Regions from separate parts of the Streptomyces sp. AC627_RSS907 genome, predicted to be linked through region 4. Evidence: riboswitches for the same ligand, from Rfam matches in the RefSeq annotation. Region 4 holds a riboswitch; each other region holds the start of a gene.

What was found. Region 4 has a riboswitch for cyclic di-AMP ahead of KUM32_RS12830 (M23 family metallopeptidase). Riboswitches for the same ligand answer to the same signal wherever they lie in the genome.
Positions count from the first base shown of each region.
Region 1: another riboswitch for cyclic di-AMP. It lies ahead of KUM32_RS22030 (C40 family peptidase); the one in region 4 lies ahead of KUM32_RS12830 (M23 family metallopeptidase).
Region 2: another riboswitch for cyclic di-AMP. It lies ahead of KUM32_RS20700 (transglycosylase SLT domain-containing protein); the one in region 4 lies ahead of KUM32_RS12830 (M23 family metallopeptidase).
Region 3: another riboswitch for cyclic di-AMP. It lies ahead of KUM32_RS34980 (M23 family metallopeptidase); the one in region 4 lies ahead of KUM32_RS12830 (M23 family metallopeptidase).

Region 1 covers NZ_JAGMUE010000098.1:90,650-97,738, forward strand. Annotated here, with positions in the region: gene KUM32_RS22000 (adenosylmethionine--8-amino-7-oxononanoate transaminase) at 1-128, opposite strand, end outside; gene bioB (biotin synthase BioB) at 121-1,329, opposite strand; gene KUM32_RS22010 (8-amino-7-oxononanoate synthase) at 1,477-2,604, shown strand; gene KUM32_RS22015 (DUF397 domain-containing protein) at 2,647-2,877, opposite strand; gene KUM32_RS22020 (helix-turn-helix transcriptional regulator) at 2,913-3,773, opposite strand; gene KUM32_RS22025 (ATP-binding protein) at 3,987-4,478, shown strand; gene KUM32_RS22030 (C40 family peptidase) at 4,557-5,030, opposite strand; cyclic di-AMP (ydaO/yuaA leader) riboswitch at 5,034-5,256, opposite strand; gene KUM32_RS22035 (urease subunit gamma) at 5,957-6,259, shown strand; gene KUM32_RS22040 (urease subunit beta) at 6,274-6,585, shown strand; gene KUM32_RS22045 (urease subunit alpha) at 6,578-7,089, shown strand, end outside.
Region 2 covers NZ_JAGMUE010000095.1:5,391-12,479, forward strand. Annotated here, with positions in the region: gene KUM32_RS20685 (glycosyltransferase family 2 protein) at 1-1,118, opposite strand, end outside; gene KUM32_RS20690 (GNAT family N-acetyltransferase) at 1,234-2,298, opposite strand; gene KUM32_RS20695 (HAD family hydrolase) at 2,575-3,384, shown strand; gene KUM32_RS20700 (transglycosylase SLT domain-containing protein) at 3,471-3,956, opposite strand; cyclic di-AMP (ydaO/yuaA leader) riboswitch at 3,961-4,125, opposite strand; gene KUM32_RS20705 (polyprenyl synthetase family protein) at 4,877-5,887, shown strand; gene KUM32_RS20710 (DUF2092 domain-containing protein) at 6,316-7,089, shown strand, end outside.
Region 3 covers NZ_JAGMUE010000289.1:218,686-225,774, forward strand. Annotated here, with positions in the region: gene KUM32_RS34960 (MBL fold metallo-hydrolase) at 1-1,028, opposite strand, end outside; gene KUM32_RS34965 (carboxymuconolactone decarboxylase family protein) at 1,224-1,808, shown strand; gene KUM32_RS34970 (TetR/AcrR family transcriptional regulator) at 1,868-2,488, shown strand; gene KUM32_RS34975 (SGNH/GDSL hydrolase family protein) at 2,536-3,321, opposite strand; gene KUM32_RS34980 (M23 family metallopeptidase) at 3,528-4,451, opposite strand; cyclic di-AMP (ydaO/yuaA leader) riboswitch at 4,456-4,614, opposite strand; partial or broken gene KUM32_RS44200 (alpha-galactosidase) at 4,992-5,140, opposite strand; gene KUM32_RS34985 (tyrosine-protein phosphatase) at 5,235-6,032, shown strand; gene KUM32_RS34990 (DUF6126 family protein) at 6,057-6,176, opposite strand; gene KUM32_RS34995 (helix-turn-helix domain-containing protein) at 6,173-6,802, opposite strand; gene KUM32_RS35000 (aspartate aminotransferase family protein) at 6,900-7,089, opposite strand, start outside.
Region 4 covers NZ_JAGMUE010000047.1:16,788-23,876, reverse strand. Annotated here, with positions in the region: gene KUM32_RS12845 (bifunctional GNAT family N-acetyltransferase/acetate--CoA ligase family protein) at 1-685, opposite strand, end outside; gene KUM32_RS12840 (HPr family phosphocarrier protein) at 864-1,145, shown strand; gene KUM32_RS12835 (GntR family transcriptional regulator) at 1,268-1,966, opposite strand; gene KUM32_RS12830 (M23 family metallopeptidase) at 2,155-2,919, opposite strand; cyclic di-AMP (ydaO/yuaA leader) riboswitch at 2,932-3,094, opposite strand; gene KUM32_RS12825 (pitrilysin family protein) at 3,285-4,673, opposite strand; gene KUM32_RS12820 (pitrilysin family protein) at 4,670-6,067, opposite strand; gene KUM32_RS12815 (DNA topoisomerase (ATP-hydrolyzing) subunit A) at 6,359-7,089, shown strand, end outside.

The DNA of each region.
Region 1 (7,089 bases), on a different contig from region 4:
AGCCGCACTCCGCTCGCCGACTCCACGACGAGCGGGTCCTGCCGGCCGGGCATCGGGCCGTACGGATGCCAGACGTGCCGCCGGTCGAGCGCCAGCAGCTCCTCCACCGTCAGCGCGGGCTCAGGCATTGGGCGCGAGGTCCGTTCCGGCGCCGCGGCGGCGCACGGCGACCAGGTCGGTACGGGGCTCGCCGGCCGCCGACGGTCCCGCGGCCGGAGCGTGCCCGCAGACCCCGCCGTCCTCGTGCGCCCCGCAGCCGCCGCCGTCCTCGTGCGACCCGCAGCCGCCGCTCCCGTGCGATCCGCACCCCCCGCCCTGGGCCGTCGCCCGGTGCTCCGGCAGGGTCACCTCGCCGGTGCCCTCCACCTCGAACCCGGCGTCCGCGATCATCTCCAGGTCGGCCCGGCCCGCCTGGCCCTCGCTGGTGAGGTAGTCGCCGAGGAAGATGGAGTTGGCCAGGTGCAGGGCGAGCGGCTGCATGGTGCGCAGGTGCACCTCGCGCCCGCCGGCGATGCGCACCTCGACGTCCGGGCAGACGAACCGCGTCATCGCCAGGATCCGCAGGCAGCGCTGCGGGGTGAGGTTCCACTCCTTGGCCAGCGGTGTGCCCTCGAACGGGATGAGGAAGTTGACCGGCACCGAGTCCGGGTCCAGTTCGCGCAGCGCGAAGACCACGTCGACCAGGTCCTCGTCGCTCTCGCCCATGCCCGCGATCAGCCCGGAGCAGGCGGACAGGCCGGCGGCGTGCGCCTTCTGCACGGTGTCCACCCGGTCGGCGTACGTGTGCGTGGTCGTGATGTCCCCGTACGTCGACTCGGAGGTGTTGAGGTTGTGGTTGTAGGCGTCGGCGCCCGCCTCGCGCAGCCGCTCCGCCTGCCCGTCGGAGAGCAGCCCCAGGCAGGCGCACACCTCCACGGACTCGTTCTGCTCCTTGATGGCCCTGATGGTCTCCGAGACCCGGTCCACGTCCCGGTCGGTCGGGCCCCGGCCACTGGCCACCAGGCACACCCGCTTGGCGCCCCCGGACACGCCCGCCGCGGCGGCCTCGGAGGCCTGGTCGGGTTTGAGCCACGTGTACTTGAGGATCTCGGCCTTGGATCCGAGCCGCTGCGAGCAGTAGGAGCAGTCCTCGGGACACAGTCCCGACTTCAGGTTGACGAGATAGTTGAGCTTCACTCGTCGGCCGAACCAGTGGCGGCGCACCTTGCCCGCCGCGGCCACTACATCGAGCACGTCGTCGTCGGAAGTGGCGAGGACGGCAAGCGCCTCCTCGCGGGTCGGCGACTCGCGCCGAATCCCCTTGTCCACCAGCGTGTTCAGCAGGTCCATGAGAGCCGATCCTGTCCTAAGGGGCCGCCCGGGGCCAAGGAGACTTCGCACGACCCTGGCAGATCACCGTGTGGGCATGGCCACACCTCGGACGGCCGACGGTGCCGCTAGTGTCTGTCCGCTGCCTACACAACGGGAGGACCGCCCATGGCGTTCGGCTGGATCGACGAGCAGGCGCGGCAGCGCCGCCGTGCCGGACTCGTCCGGAGGCTGCGCCCCCGTCCGGCCGACTCGCCGCTGCTGGACCTGGCGAGCAACGACTACCTCGGACTGGCCCGGCACCCGGAGGTCGCCGAGGGGGCGGCCCGGGCCGCGCGGACCTGGGGAGCCGGCGCGACCGGCTCCCGGCTGGTGACCGGCACCACCGAGCTGCACGCCGCGCTCGAACGCGAACTGGCAGCCTTCTGCGGTTTCGAGGCGGCCCTCGTCTTCTCCTCCGGCTACGCGGCCAACCTCGCCGCGGTCACCGCGCTGGCGCCGCACGGCGCCCTCGTCGTCTCCGACGCCGGCAACCACGCCTCGCTGATCGACGGCTGCCGGCTGGCCCGCGGCACGACCCAGGTCGTGGCGCACGCCGACCCGGAGGCCGTGCGCAAGGCGCTGGCGCCGCACGAGGGCCCCGCCGTCGTCGTCTCCGACACGGTCTTCTCGGTCGACGGCGACGCGGCGCCACTGGTCCCGCTCGCCGCCGCCTGCCGGGAACACGGCGCCGGGCTGGTCGTCGACGACGCCCACGGCCTCGGCGTGCTCGGCGAGGGCGGCCGGGGCGCCCCGCACGCGGCGGGACTCGCGGGCGAGGACGACGTCGTCGCCACGGTCACCCTGTCCAAGTCGCTCGGCAGTCAGGGCGGTGCCGTGCTCGGCCCCGCCCGGGTGATCGACCACCTGGTCAACGCGGCCCGGACGTTCATCTTCGACACCGGTCTCGCCCCCGCCGCGGCGGGGGCGGCCCTGGCGGCGCTCACCCTGCTGCGCCGCGAACCGGAGCGGGCGGCGCGGGCCCGTGGGGTGGCGGCCGAGCTGTACGCCCGCCTGACCGCCCTGGGGCTGGAAGCCGTACGTCCGGACGCCGCGGTCGTCTCGGTGCGCGCGCCCTCCCCGGAGGGGGCCGTACGGTGGGCGGCCGACTGCCGTGCGGCCGGCCTGTCCGTGGGCTGTTTCCGTCCTCCTTCCGTGCCCGACGGCATCTCACGGCTCAGGCTGACCGCTCGTGCGGACCTCTCCGGGGATCAGATCGAACGTGCCGTACGGGTGATCGGCGGAACGCGGCCATGAGTCGGCGTGACACGGCCGTGCGCCGCCCGGTGCCGGCCGGTGTCAGCGGCCGTGGATCCCGGCCGTGAACGACGCCCAGCTCTCGGGGGAGAAGAGCAGCGCGGGTCCGGCCGGGATCTTGGAGTCCCGTACCGCGAGGAGTCCGGCCCAGGGGCCGGCCGACGGCCGGGCCGTCTCCACGCAGTTGTTCGCCCCGGTGCTGTAGCTGCTGCGCAGCCACCGCACCCCGGGCAGACCGGTGCCGGCGGGGATGCTGCGGGGGAGTTCCGGCATGGAGCCTCGAATGGTGCCTGACATGGTGTGCCTCCTTACGCGCCTGCCGCGGTCGCGGCGATGAAGTCCAACGAGTCCTCGGGCGAAAGGGCATGGGTCACAAGGGCATCGAAGGCCTCGGTGTAGGCCTCGAGGTCTTCTTTCCGTTCGAGGTGCAGGCTACTCGTCAAATGGTCGAGAACAACTACGTCTAGATCAGAAGTGCTCGAAAAAGAGAAAATTACGAAAGGGCCGGTGACGCCGATGTGCGCCCCCGCGGCGAACGGCAGGACCTGGAGCCGGACGTGGGGCAGACGCGCGGCCTCGACCAGTCGCGCCAGCTGACGGGACATGACCCCGGGCCCGCCCACCTCCCGGCGCAGCACCGCCTCGTCCAGGACCGCGCTCAGTTCCAGGGGCCGCTGCGTACGCAGCACGTCCTGCCGGGCCAGCCGGACCTCCACCAGCGTGTCCAGCCGCTCCTCGGACAGCCCGTCCACCGCGGCGCGGGTCACCGCACGGGCGTACTCCGGCGTCTGCAGCAGCCCGGGGACCACCGTGGTCTCCAGCGTGCGCATCGCGCTCGCCTGGGACTCCAGGCTGATGAAGTCCCGGTACGTGGGCGGCAGCACCCCCCGGTAGGCGTGCCACCAGTGGTTCCGGCCGCCCGTGTCGTCGGAGCCCGCCAGCATCACCAGCAGCTCGCGCAGTTGGGCGTCGTCCACTCCGAAGGCGTCCAGCAGTAAGCGCACATCGGCCGGTTTCGCACCGCTGGTCCCGGTCTCGATCCGGCTGACCTTCGACTGGTGCCATCCCACCAGCTGGGCCGCCTCACGGCTGGTGATTCCCGCCGATGTGCGCAGGGCGCGCAGTTCGGCGCCCAGTTTCCGGCGGCGCACCACGGGACCGTGCTGCATGGGCCACTCCCTTACTCCCTATGGGCCGCGCGAATACGCTCTGCCGTCGCAGAGTTCACCGCTTCGAGCGACAGATATATGCATATCTTGGTGGATCGCCACCCTTCGCCCCCTGGTGATGGCAGTCTGGCGGCGAAGCACCAGTCCGGGACCGTACTCGAACCATCCGCTCCTTGTCGGACCGCGGTCCCGTGGGAAAGGGACGACTTCTCCATGGCAGACCATCTGGAAGCATCCATCACTCTGCCGAGCGATCCCGCCTCGGTGGCCGTCGCGCGTACCTATGTGGTCGGCACGCTGGCGGAGTGGGGCCTGCCGGCGGACACCGACGTGTCCGACACCGTCCGGCTCATCGTCTCCGAGCTGGCGACCAACGCGGTCCAGCACACGCTCGGACAGTCCCCCACCTTCACGGTGGACCTCGGGCTCGACCGTGAGGCACGCCTGCGCATCGGCGTCACCGACAGCCATCCCCGCTTCCCCAAGCGCCTGCCCGCCGCCGTCCAGCAGGACAACGGCCGGGGCATGGTGATCATCCGCTGGCTGACCGCGGAGTGCGGCGGCAGACTGAGAGTGCGGCCCACGCGCGAGGGCGGCAAGACCGTCTCCATCGAACTGCCCTGGTCACCCCCGGGCCGGCCGGTGACGCCGGAACCGGTCACGGCCGCGGGGCAGGTCGTGGGGGGCCCTGAGCCCCAGGGGTGAGGCCGCCGGGCGGTGAGGGCGACCCACGGCATCCGGGCAGGTGACGGTGCCCGGCCCACCGTCACCTGCCGGGATCGGCTACTTGACCCGGCCGTACCAGACGCTGTTGGTCCAGATCTTCTGCAGGCGTACCACGTCCCCGGTCTTCGGGGCGTGCCAGATCTTGCCCTTCCCGGCGTAGATGCCGACGTGGTAGACGCTGCGGCCCGAGTGGAAGAAGACCAGGTCCCCGGCCTTGCGGCTCTTGGCGGAGATGTGACGGGTCTTGTTGTACTGCTGGGCCGCGGTGCGCGGAAGCTTCTTGCCGGCCTTCTTGAACGAGTACTGCGTCAGTCCCGAGCAGTCGAACCTGCTTGGTCCGGTGGCGCCCCACTTGTACGGGGCACCCTTCTTGGAGGCCGCGATCTTGAGGGCCTTGGTCGCATGGGACACCGCCGCCGCTTCGGAAGCGACACCGGGGACCACGACGGAGCCGCCCACGGCGGCGAGGGTCAGAGCCGAGGCCGTACCGGCACGGGCCATCAGGGACGGGACACGATTGAGCGCGGACATGCGCAACCCTTCGTCAGCCGCCTGTGAAGGATGACCTGTCGGATTCGGGCTGGCGAAGTTGCCCGGCCGCACGAGTGCGGCTTCACCCCAAGGGCTGCTCGGCCCGGCGCACCTCTCGCGGAGATGACCGTTCCGGCGACCCGTCGTGCTTGGGTCCTCCACTCCTGCCGATCCACTCCTGTCGACCGGTCGTCCGGGCGGCGGCAGGACTCGGCGTCCGCCCGGACCGCCCCGCCGCTGCGGCGGGGGCTTGTCGTCAGTCACGGATCTTGTCTCGTCCGGTGGGAAAATCCCAACGGAACGTGCTCTTTGTGTTGTTACTCACCACTCGCCCGTTCGAGGGGGCGCACCCGGGTTCGAGCCGTCGCCGGGTGTCCGACCGGCTCCGGGACCTGCGGCGGAATGGCTTGTTCCGCCGCTTGGACACGCGCGTCGCGCAACCTCGGAGGGTCGGAAACCGGAGGTGTTCCTACGCCGAAAGGGGGTACGCCGTTTGGTCCGTTTCGGATCCCTGTCACCTCGACTGCCCGAACCCGCCTGTTCCTGACCGGGGGCACCGTGCGGCGCGGTGTCGACCCGCCCGCGCCCGGCCGGATGCGCGACGGCCACGTGCCGGTCGGTCAGTTGTGCCTTGGACCGGGCCGGTTGGGCGGCGGCGCACCCGATGGCGGCGAAGGTATTCGGCCGTATGGCGCGCTTGGTCTGCCGGGCGGCGGGCGGCGGCGGGCGGCACCGGTAATCAGTCGGTCAAATCCAGGTGACGCGGCGGAAACACTGCGGACCTACTCTCCACCCCGATCCACCTGCGGTTTCCGGACACCACGAGGCGCCTTCCGGCGTATTCGTGTGTGTTACATCTATAGCCGTCGCGGTGGCCGCGGCAGCCGGACCGCTCGGTCCTGGCGTGATGCCCTGTGAGGTGGCAAGTGCAGCTGACCCCGCACGAGCAGGAGAGACTGCTCATTCATGTGGCCGCGGACGTGGCGGAGAAGCGCCGCGCACGAGGCGTGAAGCTCAACCATCCCGAGGCCGTCGCGCTGATCACCGCGCACATCCTCGAAGGCGCCCGCGACGGTCGTACGGTCAGTGAACTCATGGCCTCCGGACGCACGGTGCTCCAGCGCGACGACGTCATGGAGGGCATCCCCGAGATGATCCACGACGTGCAGGTCGAGGCCACCTTCCCCGACGGCACCAAGCTGGTCACCGTCCACGATCCGATCATCTGACGGGCGCGGCAGTCATGATTCCCGGAGAGATCCTGTTCGCCCCCGAGCCGGTGGCCTTCAACCAGGGACGCCCGAGCGTCCGCCTGACCGTGCTCAACACCGCCGACCGGCCCGTCCAGGTCGGATCCCACTACCACTTCGCCGAGGCCAACCCCGGTCTCGACTTCGACCGTGACGCGGCCCGCGGCAAGCGGCTGAACATCGCCGCCGGCACCGCCGTCCGGTTCGAGCCCGGCATCCCGGTCGACGTCGAGCTCGTCCCCCTCGCGGGGGTCCGCGTCGTGGTGGGCCTGCGCGGCGAGACCGGAGGTCCCCTCGATGCCTGAACTCTCCCGAGCCGCCTACGCCGACCTGTTCGGCCCGACCACCGGCGACCGCGTCCGCCTCGCCGACACCGACCTGCTCGTCGAGATCGAGGAGGACCGCTGCGGCGGCCCCGGCCGCTCCGGTGACGAATCCGTCTTCGGCGGCGGCAAGGTGCTGCGCGAGTCCATGGGCCAGTCCCGCGTCACCCGTGCCGAGGGCGCGCCCGACACCGTCGTCACCGGCGCCGTGATCATCGACCACTGGGGTGTCGTCAAGGCCGACATCGGCATCCGCGACGGCCGCATCACCGGCATCGGCAAGTCCGGCAACCCGGACACCATGGACGGCGTCCACCCCGACCTCGTCATCGGCCCCGAGACCGAGGTCATCGCCGGCAACGGCAAGATCGTCACCGCGGGCGGCATCGACACCCACGTCCACTTCATCGCACCCGCCGCCGTCGACGAGGCGCTCGCGTCCGGCGTCACCACCCTCATCGGCGGCGGCACGGGTCCCGCCGAGGG
Region 2 (7,089 bases), on a different contig from region 4:
GCCAGACCGCCCGGCACCCGGGCGAGGAAGGCCGGCAGCAGCGCGGGCCGGTTCACCAGGATCGCCGTGAGGTAGGCGGTGAGGCCGGCGCCGTAGCCGTACGCCTGGGTCTCCAGGTCCCGCCAGGTCTCCCGGTGGTGGTGCCACACCAGTGCCGACGGGGTGTAGCGCAGCCGGTGCCCCTGGGCGAGGACGCGGACGAATCCGTAGAGGTCGTCGCCGCCCCGCGCGCGCGTGCCCGCGCCGGTCGCCGGGTCGAAGCCGCCGACTGCCCGCAGTGCGGTCGTACGGAAGGCCATGTTGGCGCCGGAGCCGAAGCGTCCCGCGGTGAACGGGAACAGCGGCTCGTCGGCGGGCGGGTGCCGGGGGTCGTACGTCCGCGGGGTGAAGCCCTTCGCGAAGCCGCCGTGGCTCTCCAGCAGCACCTGCGCCGGAGTGCGCAGCCGCGCGGGCAGGATCAGCCCCGTCGCGCAGCCCAGGCGCGGGTCGGCGGTGAAGGGCGCGGTCAGTTCGGTGAGCCAGTGCGGGTCGGCGACCACGTCGTCGTCGGTGAAGGCGACCACCTCGCGCCGTACGGCGGCCAGCCCCCGGTTGTGCGCGACCGCGAGTCCGGGGAGCGGTTCGCACACGTACCGCACACGCTCGCCGTACTTGCGCTCGACCAGGTCCCGGGTCTCCCGGGTCACGGGCGCGTTGTCCACGACGACGATCTCGTAGTCCGGGTGGTCCTGCGACAGCAGCGAGTCCAGCGCGCGGGCGAGCAGGCCGGCGCGCTCCCGGGTGGCGACCACCACACTGGCGGGCGGCACCCCGGCCACCGCCTCGCCGGCGGCCTCGCCGACCGCCCCGTCGTCCGCGTCACCGGCCGTCCGCCCGAGCGCTCCGGCGGCCGCCCCACGCACCGGCTCGTGGGGTGCCACCTCCGGCAGTTCCTTGGCCGGCCCCGTCAGCACCTCCGCCGGGTCCGCTCCCTCCGGTACCTGCCCCAGTAGTGTGCCGACGGGCCGCCCGCCCCTCCTGACCAGCACGAACACCGCGCCGTACGTCACCGGCGGACTGCCGGGCGCCGGTCTGAGGCCTCTCGCCCCGGCGTCGAGATCCAGCTCGGCGACCTGCACCGGGCCGATGCTCAGGAACCGTGCGATCTCTTCTTGTGTCTCCCGCCGCGAACGTGCCGCACCGAACACGCGCCCACCCCCCTCACTCGAAGCCCCCGGGCCGCGCAAGGCCCCCTCATGACCGGCGCAGCCGGGCCGCGCCCTTCAACGTCCGTGCCGCCAACGAGGCCAGCCGGGGCCGGGCGCGCACGAAGCCGTGCGCGCGGCGGGCCGGTTCGCGGCCGAGCCAGTGCAGCGCGGCCCCCGCCCCCGGGCGGGTCGCCGCTCCCTCGTACACCGGAAGTTCGCCGGTCTTCAGCGAGTCCTTGTACTCCGCCGCCCCTCGTCCCATGTCCAGCAGGCCGATGCCCTCGGTGGCGGCCGCCTCGGCCATCCGCAGGTGCAGCACCAGGCCCGGCGAGTACTTGGCGAAGCCCGGGTCGTACGCCGGGAACCAGCACGCCAGGACCGCCGTCGAGCGCAGCCCGAAGTGGGCGGCGACCGGCCGGCCGCCGGCGTAGAGCACGGACAGCGTGCCGGTGCACTGCGGCGCCCGGGTCTCGGCCAGCCGGGCGACGAGCCGGCTGATCCACTCCTGCGCGAACCGGTCCCGGCGGCCCGTCCTGCGGTACTGCGCCGACTTCCACTCCATGAGCGTGCGCAGTGCGGCCGGTTCGCGCTCGTCGAACACGAAGCGCACGTCGCCGACCTGGCGGCCGAGCCTGCGCTCCTTGGCGAGGGTGGTCTTCAGGAACTTCGGCGACTGGGCGCGCAGCACGCTCTCGTACGCCTCGTACCCCTTCTCCACGTCGATGACGTAGGCGGTGTGCTCCTCGGCCGCGTGCGGCACGAACAGCTCCTGCTCGGCCTCCAGGTTGTCGAAGGCGAAGCTCGACAGGGAGCAGGCCCGCAGCAGTTGGCGGATGTCCGGAACGAGACCAGGGCGCAGTACCGCGCCCTGGCAGTCCGACACCCCGAGCCCGATCGCCCGGCCCTGCCCGAGCGGTCCGCGTTCGTGCGGCAGGAAACCGGCCGCCTCACCGCCGTCGTACAGCACCGCCACCCGCGCCCGCGGCCGTACCCGGGCCACGACGTCGGTGAACTCCGGTTCCATGAACGGGTTGCGCGGCGTCGTCGACCTGGCGCGCAGCTCGCGCCAGTGCTCCCGCTCCCCCTCGCTCAGCTCCTGCGGCCTGAGCACGCGTACACGTCCGCCGTTCAACCCGACCCCCCGATCAAGTCCCCCTGGACAACAGGAAGGTACCCCCGGGGCCGCCCCGCGGGGTAGGTAGCGGGGGATGTTGTTGCCAATCGGTGCACAGGCCTTCAACCGGCTTTAGCCGATGATCTGCCAGGTTTCGGACACGTTCGTGCGGTCCTCGCGCTGTCCTCGAGCCTTGTCGTGCGGAGTCGTGCGTCCTCGCTCGGATGCGATCGTGGGTGAGTCGGACAGGTGCGGTGTCCGTATTCTCTGATCATGGACCGCACCGCGTATTCACTCGTCGCCACCGACCTCGACGGCACGCTGCTCCGCGGCGACGACACCGTCTCCGACCGGTCGCTGGCCGCGCTGGCGCGGGCGGCCGAGGCCGGTGCGCGGCATCTGGTGGTGACCGGGCGGCCGGCGCCCAGGGTGCGGTCCCTGCTCGACCGCCTCGGCTGCACGGGGCTCGCGGTGTGCGGACAGGGCGCGCAGGTGTACGACGCCGGCGCGCACCGGATGCTGTGGTCGGTCACCCTGGACCGGGAGCTGGCCGAGACCGCGCTCGGCAAGATCGAGGCCGAGGTGGGGCAGGTGTACGCCGCGGTCGACCAGGACGGTGTGGACGGCCTGACGCTGATCGAGCCGGGGTACCTGATGCCCCACCCGACGCTTCCGGCGGTGCGGGTCGAGCGGCGCGACGAGCTGTGGAGCGCGCCGATCAGCAAGGTGCTGCTGCGCCACCCCGATCTGACCGACGACGAGCTGGCGGCGACGGCCCGCACGGTGGTCGGCTCCCTCGCGACGGTCACGATGTCGGGGCCGGGGACGGTGGAACTCCAGCCGTGCGGCATCACCAAGGCGACGGGCCTGGCGCTGGCCGCCGAGCACCTGGGCCTGTCCCGGCGCCACACCATCGCCTTCGGGGACATGCCCAACGACATCCCCATGTTCCACTGGGCGGCCCGCGGCGTCGCCATGGCCGACGCCCACCCGGAACTCAAGGCGGTGGCCGACGAGGTCACCCTGACGAACGAGGACGACGGCGTGGCCGTCGTCCTCGAGCGTGTCTTCGGAACGTCCTAGTACGAATCAGTACGAATCAGTGCGGATCAGTGCGGATCATTACAGCTCGGTACGGATCAGCATGACTCGGGACGGGTCGATACGGCTCAGTACGCGCCGAAGACGTTGTCCATCGAGCCGTACCGGTCGGCCGCGTAGTTGCAGGCCGCGGTGATGTTGGCGACCGGGTCGTACGGGTCCCAGGAGGTGCCCTCCACGTGGTAGGCCTGGAAGGTCGGGTCGATCACCTGGAGCAGGCCCTTGGACGGGGTGCCGTTGACGGCGTTGATGTCCCAGTTGTTGATGGCGAGCGGGTTGCCCGACGACTCCCGCATGATGTTGCGGTGGATGCCCTCGTACGACCCGGGGATGCCGTGCTGCGCCATGATGGCGAGCGACTCGCGGATCCAGCCGTCGAGGTTGTCCGGGTACGTCGTCGCCGTGGCGGCGGTCGGGGCGGCGGGGGTGGCCGCGGACGCGCCGGTGGCGCCGATGAGCGGCAGGGCGAGTACGGCGGCGCCGGTGCCGGCCAGGGCGAGCTTGCGGGCGATGCGGGTGGTCCGGGCGCGACGGTTCTGACCGTTGACAGACATGTTGAGTCCCTCTCCTTACGCCTGCGAGGTGAGCTGTCGGGTTCGGGCGGGGAGGTGCCCGGCCGCGCCCTGACGGGCACGGCTTCACCCCGAGCCGCTCCGGTGGTGACCGGCGCGGCGACTTACCTGGGTCCCCCGCTCCTGCCTGCGAGTTTGTTGGTGGATGACTGTGCGTCCGGGCGGTGGCAGGATTCGGCGTCCACCCGACAGGCCGGGAAGGTATGCGAGAAAAGATGTCCGAAACAAGTGCAGGAATCACCCAACGCTCCTGTTGACCTTGTTCCGAGGTGTTTGGGGTGCTTGATCCTTTTCGGTCGCCCGGCCTCAACTGGCTTGCGGGGCAAAGGGACCGCACAGCTTGGGGCGGAGCTGCCGGCGGGCGGACGGCGTGAGTCAAGTCACTGGACGCGAAAAGAACGGCAAATCGGGCATTAGGCTCAACTGGTCGTCAACCGGCCGCCGCCGCGGGGGATTGGCGCCGGTCGGCGGTCCGGCCCGGTTCCTCGCCCCTCGCGTCCCGCACCCGCCCCGGTCGACCGCGCCTCGCGCGGTCGTGTCCTTCCCGTCCCTGTTGGTGTTTCCTCGCGCCGTGCGGGCATCTGTTCGGAGCGGGAAGAGGAGTGCGAGTGCCGAGTGGGTGACGTTCTCGGAGTGCGGGCCGTCGGGGGCGGTGGTGGGATCTTCGGTGGCGGCTTTCGGCCACCCGTGTCCCGTGTCACGCCGCTCGGGCCGTGTCGATCAATATCTGCTCATATCGGCTGATCAAAAACATAGCGCGCATGATCCGATACCGACCGGCCTGTAACGGTGGGCGCTAGCGGTGATCGAAACGTGACCGGATACGCTGAGTCGAGTGGTGGCAGCGACCTATCGACAAGCCAGGTAATCGCCAGTAGACACCAGCAGACAGGAGACCCCTCGTGACCGTCGTCGGGCCGTTCGGGCTGAGCGTGCGGGACCAGGCTCTGGAAGCCGATGTCCAGGCCGGATTGGTGGCTGTCGAGGAAGGGTTGCTTGAGGCAACCAAAAGCGAGGTGCCCTTCATCACGGAGGCCGCCCAGCACCTGGTGCGTGCCGGAGGCAAACGGTTCCGGCCACTGCTGGTGATGCTCGCGTCCCAGTTCGGCGACCCCTACGCTCCCGGGATCGTGCCCTCGGCCGTGGTCGTGGAGCTGACCCACCTCGCCACGCTGTACCACGACGACGTGATGGACGAGGCCGCCGTGCGGCGCGGCGTGCCCAGCGCGAACACCCGCTGGGGCAACTCGGTCGCGGTCCTCACCGGCGACTTCCTCTTCGCCCGCGCCTCCCAGATCCTCGCCGACCTCGGACCCGAGGCGGTCCGGGTGCAGGCCCTCGCGTTCGAGCGGCTGGTCACCGGCCAGATCCTGGAGACGGCGGGCCCGCAGGACGGGCGCGACCCGGTCGACCACTACCTGGACGTGCTGGGTGGCAAGACGGGATCGCTGGTGGCGGTCTCCTGCCGGTTCGGCGCGATGATGTCCGGCGCCGACGAGACGGTCGTCGACGTGCTGACCCAGTACGGCGAGCGCCTCGGCGTCGCCTTCCAGCTCGCGGACGACGTCCTGGACATCGCCTCCGACTCCAGCGAGTCGGGGAAGACGCCCGGGACCGACCTGCGCGAGGGCATCCCGACCCTCCCGGTGCTGCGGCTGCGCGAGCGGGCGGCCCGGCTGGGGCTGGCCGAGGACGTCGCCCTGTGCGAGCTGCTGGACTCCGACCTCAGTGACGACGCCCGGCACGCGGAGGCGCTGCGGCTGCTGCGCGCCCACCCCGCGCTGGAGCAGGCGCGGCGGGACACCGTCCGGTACGCCAAGGACGCCCGGGCGGCGCTGGCCCCGCTCAAGGAGTGCGAGGCGAAGGCCGCGCTGGTGGAGCTGTGCGACGCCGTGGTGCACCGGGCCGGCTGAGTACCGGGCCTGCGCCGGCCGAATGAGTAGCGGGCCTGCGCCCGGCCGAATGAGTTGCGGGCCCGCACCGGGCCGACGGGGTACCGGGCCTGCGCCCGGCCGAATGACTGCCGGGCCTGCGTCGGGTCGGCTGAAGGCCGGCTGCTCGTGACCCGCGTCACGGGGTCTCACTGTGCGGGTGGGCGCGTCCCGGTGCCGGACGGCGTACCCCCACCCCTACGGGCCGGGGGTACCGGCGCCCCTCCGTGTCATCCCGCAGGAGTACGCGGAGTTGAGCCCCGGGTCTGACGCTTCCGCTCGGCCGATTTGGTCAGATGGTCACCACGGAAAACACCAATCCTCACCGATTCGGGTGAGAATGGCGGCTCACGGGTGAATGAGTGCGAGGTCGCGAGACAGCCGCCGCCGACGACGGAGGTAGGGCACAGATGGCACCGATCGATTCCGATGACAGCACGACCGCCGGGGAGGGCGAGGGCCTGAGGGCCGGACGGCGCAGGGCTGCGCGGTACGTCGTCCCGGTCGCGGTGATGGGAGTGGCGGCCGCGACGATCGGGCTCGTCCCCGCGCTCGCCGACTCGGGGGACCCCGACCTTCCGAAGGTCACGGCGGAGCAGCTCATCGAGAAGATCGCCGCGTCGGACGTCCAGCAGTTGTCCGGCACGGTCAAGATCAGCACGGACCTGGGGCTGCCGGACCTCGGCGGTCTGGAGAGCGGCCTGATGTCCGGCATGTCCGGCGGCCCGGGTTCGGGCCCCGGCGGGGACGAGCAGGGCTCCGCCGCCGACCCGTCGGCCAAGCTCACCGAGCTGGTGACCGGCACCCACACGCTGCGGGTCGCCGCCGACGGCCCCGACCGGCAGAAGCTGTCGCTGCTGGAGAACGCCGCCGAGTACAGCCTGATCCACGACGGCAAGGACGTCTGGGGCTACGACAGCAAGTCCAACGAGGTCTACCACTCCACCGCGTCCGGCAGCCCCGAGCAGCGGGCGAAGGAGGTGCCGGCCACCCCGAAGGACCTCACCGACCAGGCCCTCAAGGCGGTCGACGACACCACCTCCGTCACGGTCGACGGCACCGCGCAGGTGGCCGGCCGGGACGCGTACCGTCTGGTCGTCAAGCCGAAGCAGGACGGGTCCACGGTCGGCGCTGTCACTGTGGCGGTGGACGCCCAAACCGGTATGCCGCTGAAGTTCACGCTG
Region 3 (7,089 bases), on a different contig from region 4:
TCCGCCGGCTCCGCCCACGGGTGCGGCGCCAGGTTGAAGCTGCCCCAGTGGATCGGCAGCAGCACCCCGCCCGGAGCGCCTCCCTGCAGGTCAAGATGGGCCTGCACACCCTGCGCAGGCGTCATGTGAATGTCTGGCCACATGCCAGGCAGCGGCGTAGAGTCCGTGTGGTTCTTGGGCCAGAACTCGGCGTACGCCCCGAGCTGGATCATCGTGGCGTCGAACGGGCCGTGGGCGGCGCCGATCTCCCGGAAGCCCTCGAAGTAGCCCGTGTCGCCGCTGTGGTAGACGCGGTGCTCCTCGCCGGCGACGACCCAGGACGCCCAGAGGGTGTGCTGGGTGTTGCGCAGACCGCGCCCGCAGAAGTGCCGCGCCGGGGTGGCGGTCAGGGTGAGGCCGCCGACGCGCGTCGACTCGTGCCAGTCCAGTTCGCGCAGCCGGCCGGCGGACACGCCCCAGTGTTCGAGGTGGGCGCCGACGCCGAGCGGAACGGCGAACAGGGTGTCCGTGCCGGCCAGCGCCTTGATCGTGGGCATGTCCAAGTGGTCGTAGTGGTCGTGGGAGATGACGACCACGTCCACCTCGCCCAGGGCGGCCAGGGGCAGCGGTACCGGGTGCAGCCGCCTGGGCCCGGCGAAGGGGAACGGGGAGCAGCGCTCACCCCACACCGGGTCGAAGAGCACCCGCCGCCCGTCTATCTCCGCGAGCACGCTGGAGTGCCCCATCCAGGTCAGCCGCAGTCCGGTGGCGGGCGGCCGGGCGAGGTCGGCGAGCGTGGTGGCGTGTACCGGGACCGTTCCCCCCGGGGTGCGGCGCAGCCGCGACTCCCGGTCGAAGTAGATCTTGGCGAACTCGCGGGCCGATCCGGAGGGCCGGGTGCGGGCGGTGCCTCCGGGGTTCTGGAACACCCCGTCGCGGAAGTGCGGCGATCTGCGGATGCGCGCCATGCGCTCACCGCCCGGGTCCGCGCCGAAGGCGGCGGGCCGCGGCACGCGGAGCCCGGTGTGAGGGGAACGGGGGGCGGCCACGGTACCTCCTGGTGGAGTGGGTCAGGCTCTCATTGTCGTCCTGCCCGACGTCACCTCGAACGACCGATGTCACATCCGGGTTCCCTCCACCCGTCGCACCGGTGAGGGCGCTCCGCACCAGGCGCCCGAAACGAACCCGGCACGACACGACACGCCACGGCACGACACGGCCGACGAACAGGAAGGTGGCCCCCCATGGCCCACGTATCCCTCACCCCGCCCCGGACGCTCTTCTTCCGTGTCATGGAGTGGTACTCCAGGCGCACCTACGGCAAGGTCCTCGACCCCGGCAAGGCCCTCGCCCACAACCCGCGCGTGCTCTGGGGCGACCTGCGGTTCGAGCGGTCCGTCGCCAGGTGGAACAGGCTCGACTCCGATCTGAAGGCGCTCGCGGTGATGGCTTCGGCGGCCTCCATAGGCTGCTCGTGGTGCATGGACTTCGGCTACTGGGAGAACGCGGAGCGCGGAATGGACCGGCGCAAGCTCCACGACGTGCCGGCGTGGCGCGAGAGTGACGTGTACACCCCGTTGGAGCGGGACGTCATGGAGTACGCCGAGGCCATGACGGCGACCCCGCCCACCGTGGGCGACGACCTCGCCGGGCGGCTGCGGACCCGGCTGGGCGAGCCCGCGTTCGTGGAGCTGACGGCCATGGTCGCCGTCGAGAACCTGCGTTCCCGTCTCAACGCGGCGCTCGGCCTCACCAGCCAGGGCTTCAAGGACTCCTGCGACCTGTCCGGCGCGGGCTCCGGGGCCGGGGCCGCCGCCTCGGCGGACTGAGTCCGGGGGCCGAAGGCGGCCGTCGCCGCACGTCCGGGCGCCTGTATAGGCTGACGGGCGTGGCGAGAGTCCGGTTGAGTGTGGCGGAGCGGCGCGAGGAGCTGCTGCGCGCAGCCATCGAACAGATATCCGCGCGGGGCGTGGCGGCGTTGCGGATCGCCGACGTGGCCGCCGCGCTCGGTGTCAGCAACGCGCTGGTGCTGTATCACTTCTCGACGAAGGAGAAGCTGGTCGCCGCCGCCTTCGCGCATGCCGCCGAGGACGATCTCGCCCATCTGCGCAAGCTGCTCGGCGGCCGTACGTCGGCGCTGCGCCGGCTGCGGGCGGCCGTACGGTGGTACGCCCCGACCGGACAGGCCAAGGGCTGGCGGCTGTGGATCGAGGGCTGGGCGGTGGCCCTGCGTGAGCCCGCCCTGCGGGAGGTCGCGCGGGAGCTCGACCGGCAGTGGAAGGCGGCGATCGCCGAGGTCATCGCCGAGGGCGTGGCGGCCGGGGAGTTCCCGTGCCCGGACCCCGACGGCGCCGCCCGGCGTCTGACCGCCCTGCTCGACGGGCTGGCCGTGCAGCTGACGTCCTACGCGGGCGCGGTGTCCCGGGCCCAGGCACAGGAGTGGACGGACGAGGCGCTCGCCCGGGAACTGGGGCTGGCGCGGGAGGCGTTGACGCCGTCGCGGCGATGAGCCGGCCCGGAGCCGGCGTCCCCCGCCGCCGCGCCCCGGTCCCGCCTTCAGACCACCGCGTCGATCCGCATCTTGATGTCGTCCGGCGACAGCGTCCCCTTCGCGGTCACGTGGTCCCCCGAGGACTCGCCCCGCAGCCGGCGTCCGATCCACGGCACCAGGTACTCCCGTGCCCACTGCACGTCGTCCCGCCGGACGTCGAGGGTGCCGCGGGGCGGCAGCGGCGGCCAGGGCTGGTCCGGGTCGGCCGGGACGCCGAGGCCGAGGACCTGGCCCGCCCGCAGCGCCACGCGGGTGTGGCCCTCCGCGGAGAGGTGCAGCCGGTCCGCGTCCCACGCCCTGCGGTCCTGGACGCTCCGGAGCGACCACAGGTCGAGCACCGGGCAGCCGTAGCGGTCGGCGACGGCGCGCACGTGTCCGTTGTACGTGGCGATCTTGCCGCGCAGATGCTTGAGGACCGGCACCCCGCGGGTGTCGAACCCGGTCGTCACCAGGACGGTGCCGGCCGCGGCGGTCAGCGCGGCCACCGCCCGCTCGAACCGCTCGGCCACCTCGTCGGGATCGGTGCCGGGCCGGATGATGTCGTTGCCGCCCGCACAGAACGAGACGAGGTCCGGTGCGAGTTCGACGGCCCGCGGGACCTGTTCCGCCACGATCTGGTCGAGCAGCCTGCCGCGCACGGCGAGGTTCGTGTACGTGAAGTCGCCCTCGGGGCGCCGGTCTGCGAGCAGTACGGCGAACCGGTCGGCCCAGCCGACGAACGCCCCGTCGGGGCCGGGGTCACCGACGCCCTCGGTGAAGCTGTCCCCCACCGCCACGTACGACCCGATCACTGCTCTGCTGTCACTCTTCGAATCGTCTGCCACATCGGCCCATGATTCACCGTGGAATGTGACCTACGCGACCGTAGGAAGGGGTTGACGGGCGGTGAGAAAGACCACGCCTAAAGTGTTCGTCAATTGCGGAATACGCCGAAGGCCGGACCCCGGGACCGGGGCCCGGCCTTCGTTCCGGCGCGAGGGCCGCGCCGGAACCGTCGTCAGACCAGGACGCCGTGCGAGCGCAGGAAGGCCAGCGGGTCCACGTCCGAGCCGTAGTCCGGCGTGGTGCGGATCTCGAAGTGCAGGTGGGGGCCGGTCACGTTGCCGGTGGCACCCGAGAGGCCGACCTGCTGGCCCGCCGTCACCGACTGGCCGGCGGAGACGGAGAGCGAGGACAGGTGGGCGTACTGGGCGTAGTGGCCGTCGGCGAGCTCGATGACGACCTGGTTGCCGTACGCGCCGCCCCAGCCGGCGGAGACGACCGTGCCGGCGCCGACGGCCTTGAGCGGGGTGCCGGTCGGGACGACGAAGTCCGTGCCGGTGTGGTAGCCGCTGGACCACATGCTGCCCGACTGGTGGTACGGGGTTCCGACGCTGCCGCCGGGGACGGGGGAGGTGTAGCCGCTGGCGGTGCCTGCGGACTGGGTGCTCGTGCGGGAGGAGGTCGTCGTGGCGTTCGGCGACTTCTCCGAGACGGTGTCCTCCGACGCGGCGGGCTTCGGGGCGGCGGGCTTCTCGGCCGGCTTGTCCGCGGGCTGCTCCGGGGTGGTCGCCGCCGGCCGGCCGAGGGACAGTTCGAGGCCCGGGTGGATCAGCGACGGGTCGGAGCCGATGGCCTCGCGGTTGTCCGAGTAGAGCTTCTTCCAGCCGCCGTCGACGTGCTGCTCGTCGGCGATCCCCGACAGGGAGTCCCCGCTCCTGACGGTGTACGTCGTCGTGCCCGGGTTCTTCCCGGCGGCCTGCCCTGCTGTCGCCGGGACGGACCGCACGGCCTGCTCGGAGGCGGACTGCGCGGGAGCGGCCTGCGCGCCGGCGGCACCCATCAGCGGGAGGGCGAGCGCGGCGCCACCGGTTCCGGCGACGGCGAGGGTGCGGGTGAGGCGCATGGCCTTGGTACGACGGTGCTTACCCTTCGCGGGCATGGTGAGTTCCTCTCCGGCGCCTGCGAGGTGAGCTGTCGGGTGCGGGCTGGAGATGCCCGGCCGCGCAGGGGCGCGGCTTTACCCCGAGCCTGTTCCGGGAACCGGAACAGGCGGTCCTGCCTGTGGGTCCCCCGCTCCTGCCGGGTACGGGTGATGGATGAGTGCGGGCTCCGGTCGGCGGCAGGATTAGGCGTCCGTCCGGATCGGTGGTGAACGTAAGGGACCCGGCCGCGCGGGGACAAGCGAGGAATTGCCCGGGCACGTGTTTTCCGTGATCCGTTGCGGGAATCACCGGTCACACTCCGTCGATTCCGCGTGCGCCGTTTCCCGTGAAGCGCCTTGAAAACCGATTGAATTACGTGAGCATGACGAGCAACTCACGGTCACGGATATGACGCTGCTCACGCGAGACCGCCCCAGCCTCCTTTATTCCAGGTCACGTTGGGCGTCAAGCCTCAATTCAGAACAGAACGCCCGAATACGGTCGAGTCGGAACACCGTGGCGTCGAGGTCTCCGCGGCCGGCTGAAGCCCTCCCGGAGGCGAGCCGGTCGAGCGGATCGGTGTCGGCCGAGGTCCGCACCCCGTGTCCCGGCGGGCGAGCACACCGAGACCGGCCCGGCCGCCGCCATCCGGGCAGGACGCGAAGGCACCGCCCGGGTGGTCGGCCCACAGCCGGTCCACCAGTGCCTTCACAACTCACTGCCGCAGGCAGGGGATGCCGTATCGTCGAGTGGCGCCCGTCGTCGAGCAGCGCCGACGGGGCGGAGTGGGAGGAGCCCCCGTGACGCAGCAGGTCCCGTCGACCGAGCCCGAGCTGGCCGGTGTGCGCAACTTCCGTGACCTGGGCGGGCTGCCGACCGTGGACGGACGGCGGGTGCGGCAGGGGGTGCTGTTCCGCAGCGGCCACCTGGCGCACGCCACCGAGGAGGACGCGGCGTTCCTGGCCTCGCTGGGCCTGCACACCATCTTCGACTTCCGCAACGCGGCCGACCAGAAGCTCGAGGGCCCCGACGTCGAGCTGCCGGGCGTGCGCAACGTGAACCTGCCGCTGAGCGATCCGGCCGACGGCGCCGAGTTCTGGAAGATGGTCCGCGACGGCGACCTCGACCAGCTGCGCGAGATCCTGGCGGACGACAAGGGCGCCCAGCGGATGATCGGCTCCTACCGCACGATCATCAAGGAGCGCACAACGGAGCACTCCCGCGTGCTGCACGCACTCGCCGAGGACAGCGTCCCCGCCCTCATGCACTGCGCGGCCGGCAAGGACCGCGCGGGTCTGTCGATCGCGATCACCCTGCTCGCCCTCGGTGTCGAACGCGAGGCCGTCGTCGAGGACTACCTGAAGTCGAACGCCGCGCACCGCCGCTACAAGGTGCACCGCAGCAGCTCCGCCGCCTCGGCGTACTCCCCCGAGGTCATGGAGCTGCTGAGCCCGCTGTTCGACGCGCGCGCCGAGTATCTGGCCGCGGCCTTCGAGACAGTGGAGGAGACCTGGGGCGGGGTCGACGCCTACCTGGAGAAGGGCCTGCGGGTCACTCCGGAGACTCGGGAGCGGCTGCGCGAGCGGATGCTGGACTGAGCCACGCGCCCGGTCGGTCGCCGGCTACTTGGCCCCCACCTCGAACAGCAGGTAGAGGAAGGCACCGAAGACGTGCCCGAGGGCGATGTAGATGAACAGGCGCACCCACAGGGCGCGCGGAAACTTGTCCTGAATGGCGCTCATGGCATCTCTCCAGGGGTCGGGCCGAGGCACAGCGCGGCCGAGGGGCTCTGCAGAAGGGTGTGGACGAAGAGCAGTTCGACCCCGTCGGGGTCCTGTGCGGCGATCCGGTGCGGGGTGAGCGAGTCGAAGTGGGCACTGTCCCCCTGGCCGAGCCGGTGGACCGTGTCCCCGAGGCGCAGCCGCAGCCGGCCCCTGAGCACGTACAGCCACTCCTCACCGGGGTGCACCCGTACGATGTCGCCCTGGGAGCCGTGCGGCACACGGACACGCAGGGCCTGCATGCCGCGGCCGGCCCCTCCCGCCTGCCAGTACGTCCAGCCGCCCGCCTCCGTCGGCTCCATGGCGTCGGCACGCACCACGGCGTCCCGGTCCGCGGCCGTCTCGCCGAGCAGGTCCGAGACGGTCGTGGCGTAGACCCGGGCGAGGGCGAGCAGCATCGGCAGCGAGGGCTGGCGCTGTCCGGTCTCGAGCCGTGAGAGGTGGGCGGGCGACAGCCCGGCCGCCCGGGCCGCCGCCTCCAGGGTGAGGCCGGCCCGGCGCCGCAGGGCACGCAGCTGCGGCGCCACGACGGACACCGCGTCCGCCGCCCCGTCCGGAGCCGGCGGCTCGGTCTCGTGCGAGGTCATGCCTCCATTCAGCCCGAGAATTACCCGTGAGGCAATTCTCTTGCCTCAGAGGCAAGAAAGCGTCTCCGGGAGGAAGGCGGCTCCGGGAGGCGGGGCGCTAACGGTTGGCCACCGCCTGCCTGACCAGGGTCTTGCCGAAGTCCCACATCAGGCCGCCGCCGTTGTGCGCGTCGTCCATGACCTCGGTGAAGGCGTCGACGAACCGGTCGGCGTCCGCCGCGTCGATGATCAGCGGCGGGATCAGTTTGATCACCTCCAGGTGGTCGCCGGACACCTGGGTCAGGATC
Region 4 (7,089 bases):
GGCCGACGCCGCCCGGCGCGCGGCCGGTGCCGACGACCGCCACCGAGCCGGGCTGCAACAGCCGCTGGACGGACCGCGCCTCCGCGCGGTGTTCGCGCGCGTACTGCACGGCGAGCGAGCGGTCGGTGGGTTCGAGGTCGAACTCCAGGCGGACCACGCCGTCCTCGAAGCTGCGCTTCTGGGTGTACCCGGCGTCCATGAACACCTTGATCATCTTGGTGTTGGCGGGCAGCACCTCGGCGGCGAAGCGGCGGATGCCGCGCTCACGCGCGACGGCCGCGATGTGTTCCAGGAGCGCCGAGGCGACGCCGCGCCCCTGGTGTGCGTCCTGGACGAGGAAGGCGACCTCGGCCTCGTCGGCCGGTGCGGACGCGGGCGTTCCCCCCGCGCCGATGCGGTCGTAGCGTACGGTGGCGATGAACTCGCCGCCGATCGTGGCCGCGAGCCCCACCCGGTCGACGAAGTCGTGGTGTGTGAAACGGCGGACGTCCTTGGCGGACAGGCGAGGGTACGGCGCGAAGAAGCGGTAGTACTTCGACTCGTCGGAGACCTGCTCGTAGAAGCTGACCAGACGCTCGGCGTCATCGACGGTGATGGGGCGGACGCGCGCGGTACCGCCGTCGCGCAGCACCACGTCGGCCTCCCAGTGGGCGGGGTACTCGTGCCGGTCCGACGAGGTCTGCATGGGCCCCAGAGTACGGCTCGCGTACGACAACGGCGCGAGGCAGTCTGTGGACGACGGCAGGCCGGGCCGAGGCCGCGGTCCGACGGCCGCCCACCCCGGGGAGCGTGTCCGTCCGGGCATGCCTCACGATGTGGGAAACTGGTCTAGACAACCCTGAACACCTGAAGGGCAGCATCACATGGCTGAGCGCCGCGTCAACGTCGGCTGGGCCGAGGGTCTCCACGCCCGCCCCGCCTCCATCTTCGTCCGAGCCGCCACGGCCACAGGCGTCCCGGTGACGATCGCCAAGGCCGACGGGGCCCCCGTCAACGCGGCCTCCATGCTGGCCGTCCTCGGTCTCGGCGCCCAGGGCGGCGAGGAGATCGTCCTCGCCTCCGACGCCGAGGGCGCGGAGGCCGCCCTGGAGCGGCTGGCGAAGCTGGTCTCCGAGGGTCTCGAAGAACTCCCCGAGACCGTCTGAGCGACGGCAGCACCGAAAGGCCCGCCCCGGACCGGACCACGGAGTGGGCCTTTCGCTTTCCCTTTTCCGGGCAGCAGAAAATGGCCCCCGGAATCAGCTCCTCTTTGTATACGGCGCCCGCGTTAATGCCGCAGGCTCGACATGTTTACGGGACGTTGCGAGTTCCTCACACGTTCCGCCCGCTGGTCACCGTCGGAGGCGAATCGCAACCGGTGGGCCGGTACCGACCGCTCGGTGTGCAGCGCCATGAGCGCCCGCGCGCGCTCGGCGTCGCCCCGGGCCACCGCGTCGACGATCGCGCCGTGCTCCGCCCAGCACTCCACCGGCCCGGCCGGCGCGTCCACGGCGTACATCCAGGCGATCTTGTGGCGCAACTGGGTCAGCAGCGCCGTCAGGGAGGGACTGCCGGCGGCCTGCGCGAGGGTCTCGTGGAACCAGCCGCCCAGTGAACGCAGGTCCTCGCCGCTGCCCCGCCTGGCGCGTTCCTGGCCCAGTCTGACCAGCCCGCGCAGCACCTTGAGATGGGCCTCGGTGCGGCGCCGGGCGGCCCGGGAAGCGCCGAGCGGCTCCAGGAGCGTACGCGTCTCCAACAGGTCGGCGGCCTCCTGCTCGGACGGCTCCGCGACGCACGCGCCCGCGTGCCGCCGGGTCACCACGAACCCCTCGGCCTCCAGCGTGCGCAGCGCCTCGCGGACGGGGACGCGGGAGACGCCGTAGCGGCGGGCGAGGAGTTCCTCGGTGAGCCGGCTGCCGCGTCCGTGGACGCCGGCGACGATGTCGTCCCGGATCGCCGTGCACACCGAGTGCGCCGGAATACGCATGACCGACCTCCGCCTTAATCCCCGTGAAACGTCGACGATTGACGTGTGTTCCGTGACTCTAGGCCAATGGGGCGGACATTCGGACGGCGCGGCGGATTTCATGGATATTTTTTGGACAACACCGCCCCCGGAAATCCGAAAGCCCCGGCTCGGGGAGCCGGGGCTTTCGGTCGCCGTGCCGTCCGCCGTCAGACGTTGACGCCGTGGGAGCGGAGGTAGGCGACGGGGTCGATGTCCGAGCCGTACTCGGGGCTCGTGCGGGCCTCGAAGTGCAGGTGGGGTCCGGTGACGTTGCCGGTGGCACCGGAGAGGCCGATCTGCTGGCCGGCGACGACCGACTGACCCACCCGGACGCCGATGGACGACAGGTGGCCGTACTGGGTGTACGTGCCGTCGTGCATCCTGATCACGACCTGGTTGCCGTACGCGCCGCCCCAGCCGGCCTCGACGACCGTGCCGACGCCGACCGCGTGCACGGTGGTGCCGCTGGAGGCGTGGAAGTCGATGCCGGTGTGACTGCCGGAGGACCACAGGGAGCTGCCGGCCTGGTAGGCGGTGGAGACGTAGGAGGCGGTGATCGGCGCCACGAAGGTGTTGAGGCGCTTGCGCTCCGCCTCGCGCGCGGCGCGCTCCTTGGCCTCGCGCGCCTCCTCGGCCGCCTCGGCCGCCCGCTCGCGCGCGGCCTCCTCGGCCGCCTCACGGGCGGCGGCGTCCAGGGCGGCCTGCTTCTGCGCGGCGGCCTGGGCGTCGATCTCGTGGGCCACGGAGTCGCCGATGGTGACGACCGGGGTGAGTCCGCTCTGCTCCACCTCGGGCTCGGCGGCGAGCGCCGGAGCCGCGAGGGTGCCGACGACGCCGGTGGTCGCGAGGGCCGCGACACCCGCCGCGCGGGCGGTGGTGCGGTGCATCCGGCTGGGACGGCGGTGCTTACCGGTGGCGCGCGTGAACGCCATGTGGAGGCTGTTCCTTTCCTTCCCTCTCGCCTACCGGGTTAGCTGACGGGTTCGGAGCAGGAAGGTCTCCTACGGACCCCCGCGCTGGGCGCGGGCGTCCGATTCACCCCAGGGACTGCGGTGGGTCCCCGGCTCCCCTGGCTCGCGCCGTACGGGGACTCGGCGATGACTGTCCGGTGCCGCGGGTGCGGCGCACTGCCTGACGAACAGCCCGGACGACGCTAGACGCGGCTGCCTTCAATCCTCAAACGCAACCGGCTTTTTGTAGCGCATGCCACAGGGCAGACGGGCAGCCTCTCTCTCAATTCGGACAAAAGGCAGCCCTGGTGACACATCCGTCACCAGGGCCCCTTCACCCGTCCGCCCTACTCGGCGGCCACCACGGTGACTTCGCCGATGCCGAGGGCCTCGACCGGCTCCTTGATCTGCGCCGCGTCACCGACGAGGACCGTCACCAGCCGGTCCACCGGGAAGGCGTTCACCACCGCCGCCGTGGCCTCCACCGTGCCGGTCTCGGCGAGTTGACGGTAGAGCGTGGCCTGGTAGTCGTCGGGCAGGTGCTGCTCGACCTGGTCGGCCAGCGTGCTCGCCACGGCCGCCGCGGTCTCGTACTTCAGCGGCGCCACACCGACGAGGTTCTGCACCGCGACGTCGCGCTCGGCGTCGGTGAGCCCGCCCTCGGCGAGCGTGCGCAGCACGGTCCACAGGTCCTGCAGGGCGGGGCCGGTGTTGGGGGTGTCGACGGAGCCGCTGATGGCGAGCATGGCGGCGCCCGTGCCGTCGGGGGCGGACCGCAGGACCTGGCCGAACGCCCGTACGCCGTAGGTGTATCCCTTCTCCTCACGCAGGACGCGGTCCAGGCGGGAGGTGAGGGTGCCGCCCAGGCAGTAGGTGCCGAGCACCTGCGCGGGCCACACGCGATCGTGCCGGTCGGCGCCGGTGCGGCCGATCAGCAACTGCGTCTGGACCGCTCCGGGGCGGTCCACGATGACGACCCGGCCGGTGTCGTCGGCGGTCACCCGGGGCACGGGGCGCGGCTCGGCGGTGGAACCGGTCCACGCGCCCAGCGTGTCGCCGAGCAGCGCGTCGAGGTCGACGCCGGTGAGGTCGCCGACCACCACGGCGGTGGCCGTGGCGGGGCGGATGTGCTTCTCGTAGAAGGCGCGCACGGCCCCCGAGTCGATGCGCGCGACCGTCTCCTCGGTGCCCTGACGCGGGCGCGACATGCGTGCCTCGGCCGGGAACAGTTCCTTGGAGAGTTCCTTGGCCGCGCGGCGGGAGGGGTTGGCCAGCTCGTGCGGGATCTCGTCGAGGCGATTGCGGACCAGCCGTTCCACTTCGCTGTCCGCGAACGCGGGCGCCCTCAGGGCGTCGGCGAGGAGGCCGAGCGCCTTGGCGAGACGTGAGGCCGGCACCTCCAGGCTCAGTCGGACGCCGGGGTGGTCGGCGTGCGCGTCGAGGGTGGCGCCGCAGCGCTCCAGCTCGGCGGCGAACTCCTCCGCGGAGTGCTTGTCGGTGCCCTCGGAGAAGGCGCGCGCCATGATCGTGGCGACGCCGTCGAGACCGGCCGGCTCGGCGTCCAGGGGTGCGTCGAGGAGCACCTCGACGGCGACGACCTGCTGACCGGGGCGGTGGCAGCGCAGCACGGTGAGGCCGTTGCCGAGGCTGCCGCGCTCGGGGGTCGGGAAGGCCCACGGCTTGGGCTCACCGGCCTGCGGCCGCGGGTGGAATTCCATGGTGGCGAGCTCGGTCACTTGGCCGCCTCCTCGTTCTCGTCGGTGGCGTCGGAGTCGGCGTCGGTCACGGAGACGGTGACGGTGGTCTCGTCGGTGGTCTCGTCGGCGGGGGCGGTGGGCTCGTAGACGAGCACCGCGCGGTTGTCGGGCCGCAGGCGGGCCTTGGCGATCTCCTGGACCTCCTCCGCGGTCACCTCGAGCACCCGCTGCACGGCGGTCAGGGCGAGCTGCGGGTCGCCGAACAGGACGGCGTACCGGCACAGTTCGTCGGCGCGGCCCGCGACCGTGCCGAGGCGGTCGAGCCACTCGCGCTCCAGCTGGGCCTGGGCCCGCTCCATCTCCTCGGCCGTGGGTCCCTCCTCGGCGAACCGGGCGAGCTCCTCGTCGATGGCGGCCTCGATGACGGGCACCTCGACGTCACCGGACGTCTTCACGTCCAGCCAGCCCAGGGAGGGCGCCCCGGCCAGGCGCAGCAGGCCGAACCCTGCGGCGACGGCCGTGCGGTCGCGCCGCACCAGCCGGTTGTACAGGCGGGACGACTCGCCGCCGCCCAGGACGGTGAGCGCCAGGTCCGCCGCGTCGCACGCGCGCGTGCCGTCCTCCGGCAGCCGGTAGGCCGCCATCAGCGCGCGGGCCGGGACCTCCTCCTCGACGATCTCGCGCAGCTGCTCACCCATGACGTCGGGCAGCGAGCCGTCCCGGGGGGCGGGCTTGCCGTCGTGCGAGGCGATGGAGCCGAAGTACTTCTCGATCCAGGCGAGCGTCTGCTCCGGGTCGATGTCGCCGACGACCGACAGCACGGCGTTGTTCGGCGCGTAGTACGTGCGGAAGAACGCGCGCGCGTCCTCCAGCGTCGCCGCGTCCAGGTCGGCCATCGAGCCGATCGGCGTGTGGTGGTAGGGGTGGCCCTCCGGGTAGGCGAGCGCGGTCAGCTTCTCGAAGGCCGTGCCGTAGGGCACGTTGTCGTAGCGCTGGCGGCGTTCGTTCTTGACGACGTCCCGCTGGTTCTCCATCGACTCGTCGTCCAGGGCGGCCAGCAGGGAGCCCATGCGGTCGGCCTCCAGCCAGAGGGCGAGCTCCAGCTGGTGGGCGGGCATGGTCTCGAAGTAGTTGGTGCGCTCGAAGCTGGTGGTGCCGTTGAGCGAGCCGCCCGCGCCCTGCACCAGTTCGAAGTGGCCGTTGCCCTTGACCTGGGCGGAGCCCTGGAACATCAGGTGCTCGAAGAGGTGAGCCAGGCCGGTACGCCCCTTGACTTCGTGGCGGGAGCCGACGTCGTACCAGAGGCACACCGCCGCGACCGGGGTCAGGTGGTCCTCGGAGAGCACCACGCGCAGGCCGTTGGCCAGGCGGTGCTCGGTCGCTGTCAGGCCGCCGGAGCCTGCCTGGGCTGTGGCCGTGTGACCCATGGGCATGTACGTCCCTTCGATCGCGGAAAACTGAGTGGAATCATTGGGCGGAACTGCGGAATTCCCACCGATCCTGCCACTGTATGCAAGCGTGCGGGGCGTCGGTGGAGTTCCCGGGTCTCGTACGCCGAGAGCGAGAATGGGGTTGGCGAGCCGCCGGACACGAGGGCGTACGCTGCGGGCAGCCCCGGGCGGCCGGGCAGCCCGTGACGGGTCCTGGTCGGTCGCTGTCAGTGCCGCGGTCCACAATGGACCGCGTCAGATCACCGTTCACGCTTCAGCAAGGAGCCGGCAGCGATGGCCCGCCGTAGTACGAAGACCCCGCCGCCCGACGACTCGTACGAGGAGAAGATCCTCGACATCGACGTCGTCGACGAGATGCAGGGCTCCTTCCTCGAGTACGCGTACTCGGTCATCTACTCCCGCGCCCTGCCGGACGCCCGCGACGGACTCAAGCCGGTGCACCGCCGCATCGTCTACCAGATGAACGAGATGGGCCTGCGCCCCGAGCGTGGCTACGTCAAGTGCGCGCGCGTCGTCGGCGAGGTGATGGGCAAGCTCCACCCGCACGGCGACGCGTCGATCTACGACGCCCTGGTGCGCATGGCCCAGTCGTTCTCGATGCGCGTGCCCCTCGTCGACGGCCACGGCAACTTCGGCTCGCTGGGCAACGACGACCCGCCGGCCGCCATGCGGTACACCGAGTGCCGGATGGCCGAGGCCACCAGCCTGATGACGGAGTCGATCGACGAGGACACCGTCGACTTCGGCCCCAACTACGACGGCCAGGAGCAGGAGCCGGTGGCCCTGCCCGCCGCCTTCCCGAACCTGCTGGTCAACGGAGCCTCGGGCATCGCGGTCGGCATGGCCACGAACATGCCGCCGCACAACCTGCGCGAGGTGATCGCGGCCGCCCGGCACCTGATCCGGTACCCGAACGCCGACCTCGAAGCCCTGATGAAGCACGTGCCGGGTCCCGACCTGCCCACCGGCGGCCGGATCGTCGGCCTCCCCGGCATCCGGGACGC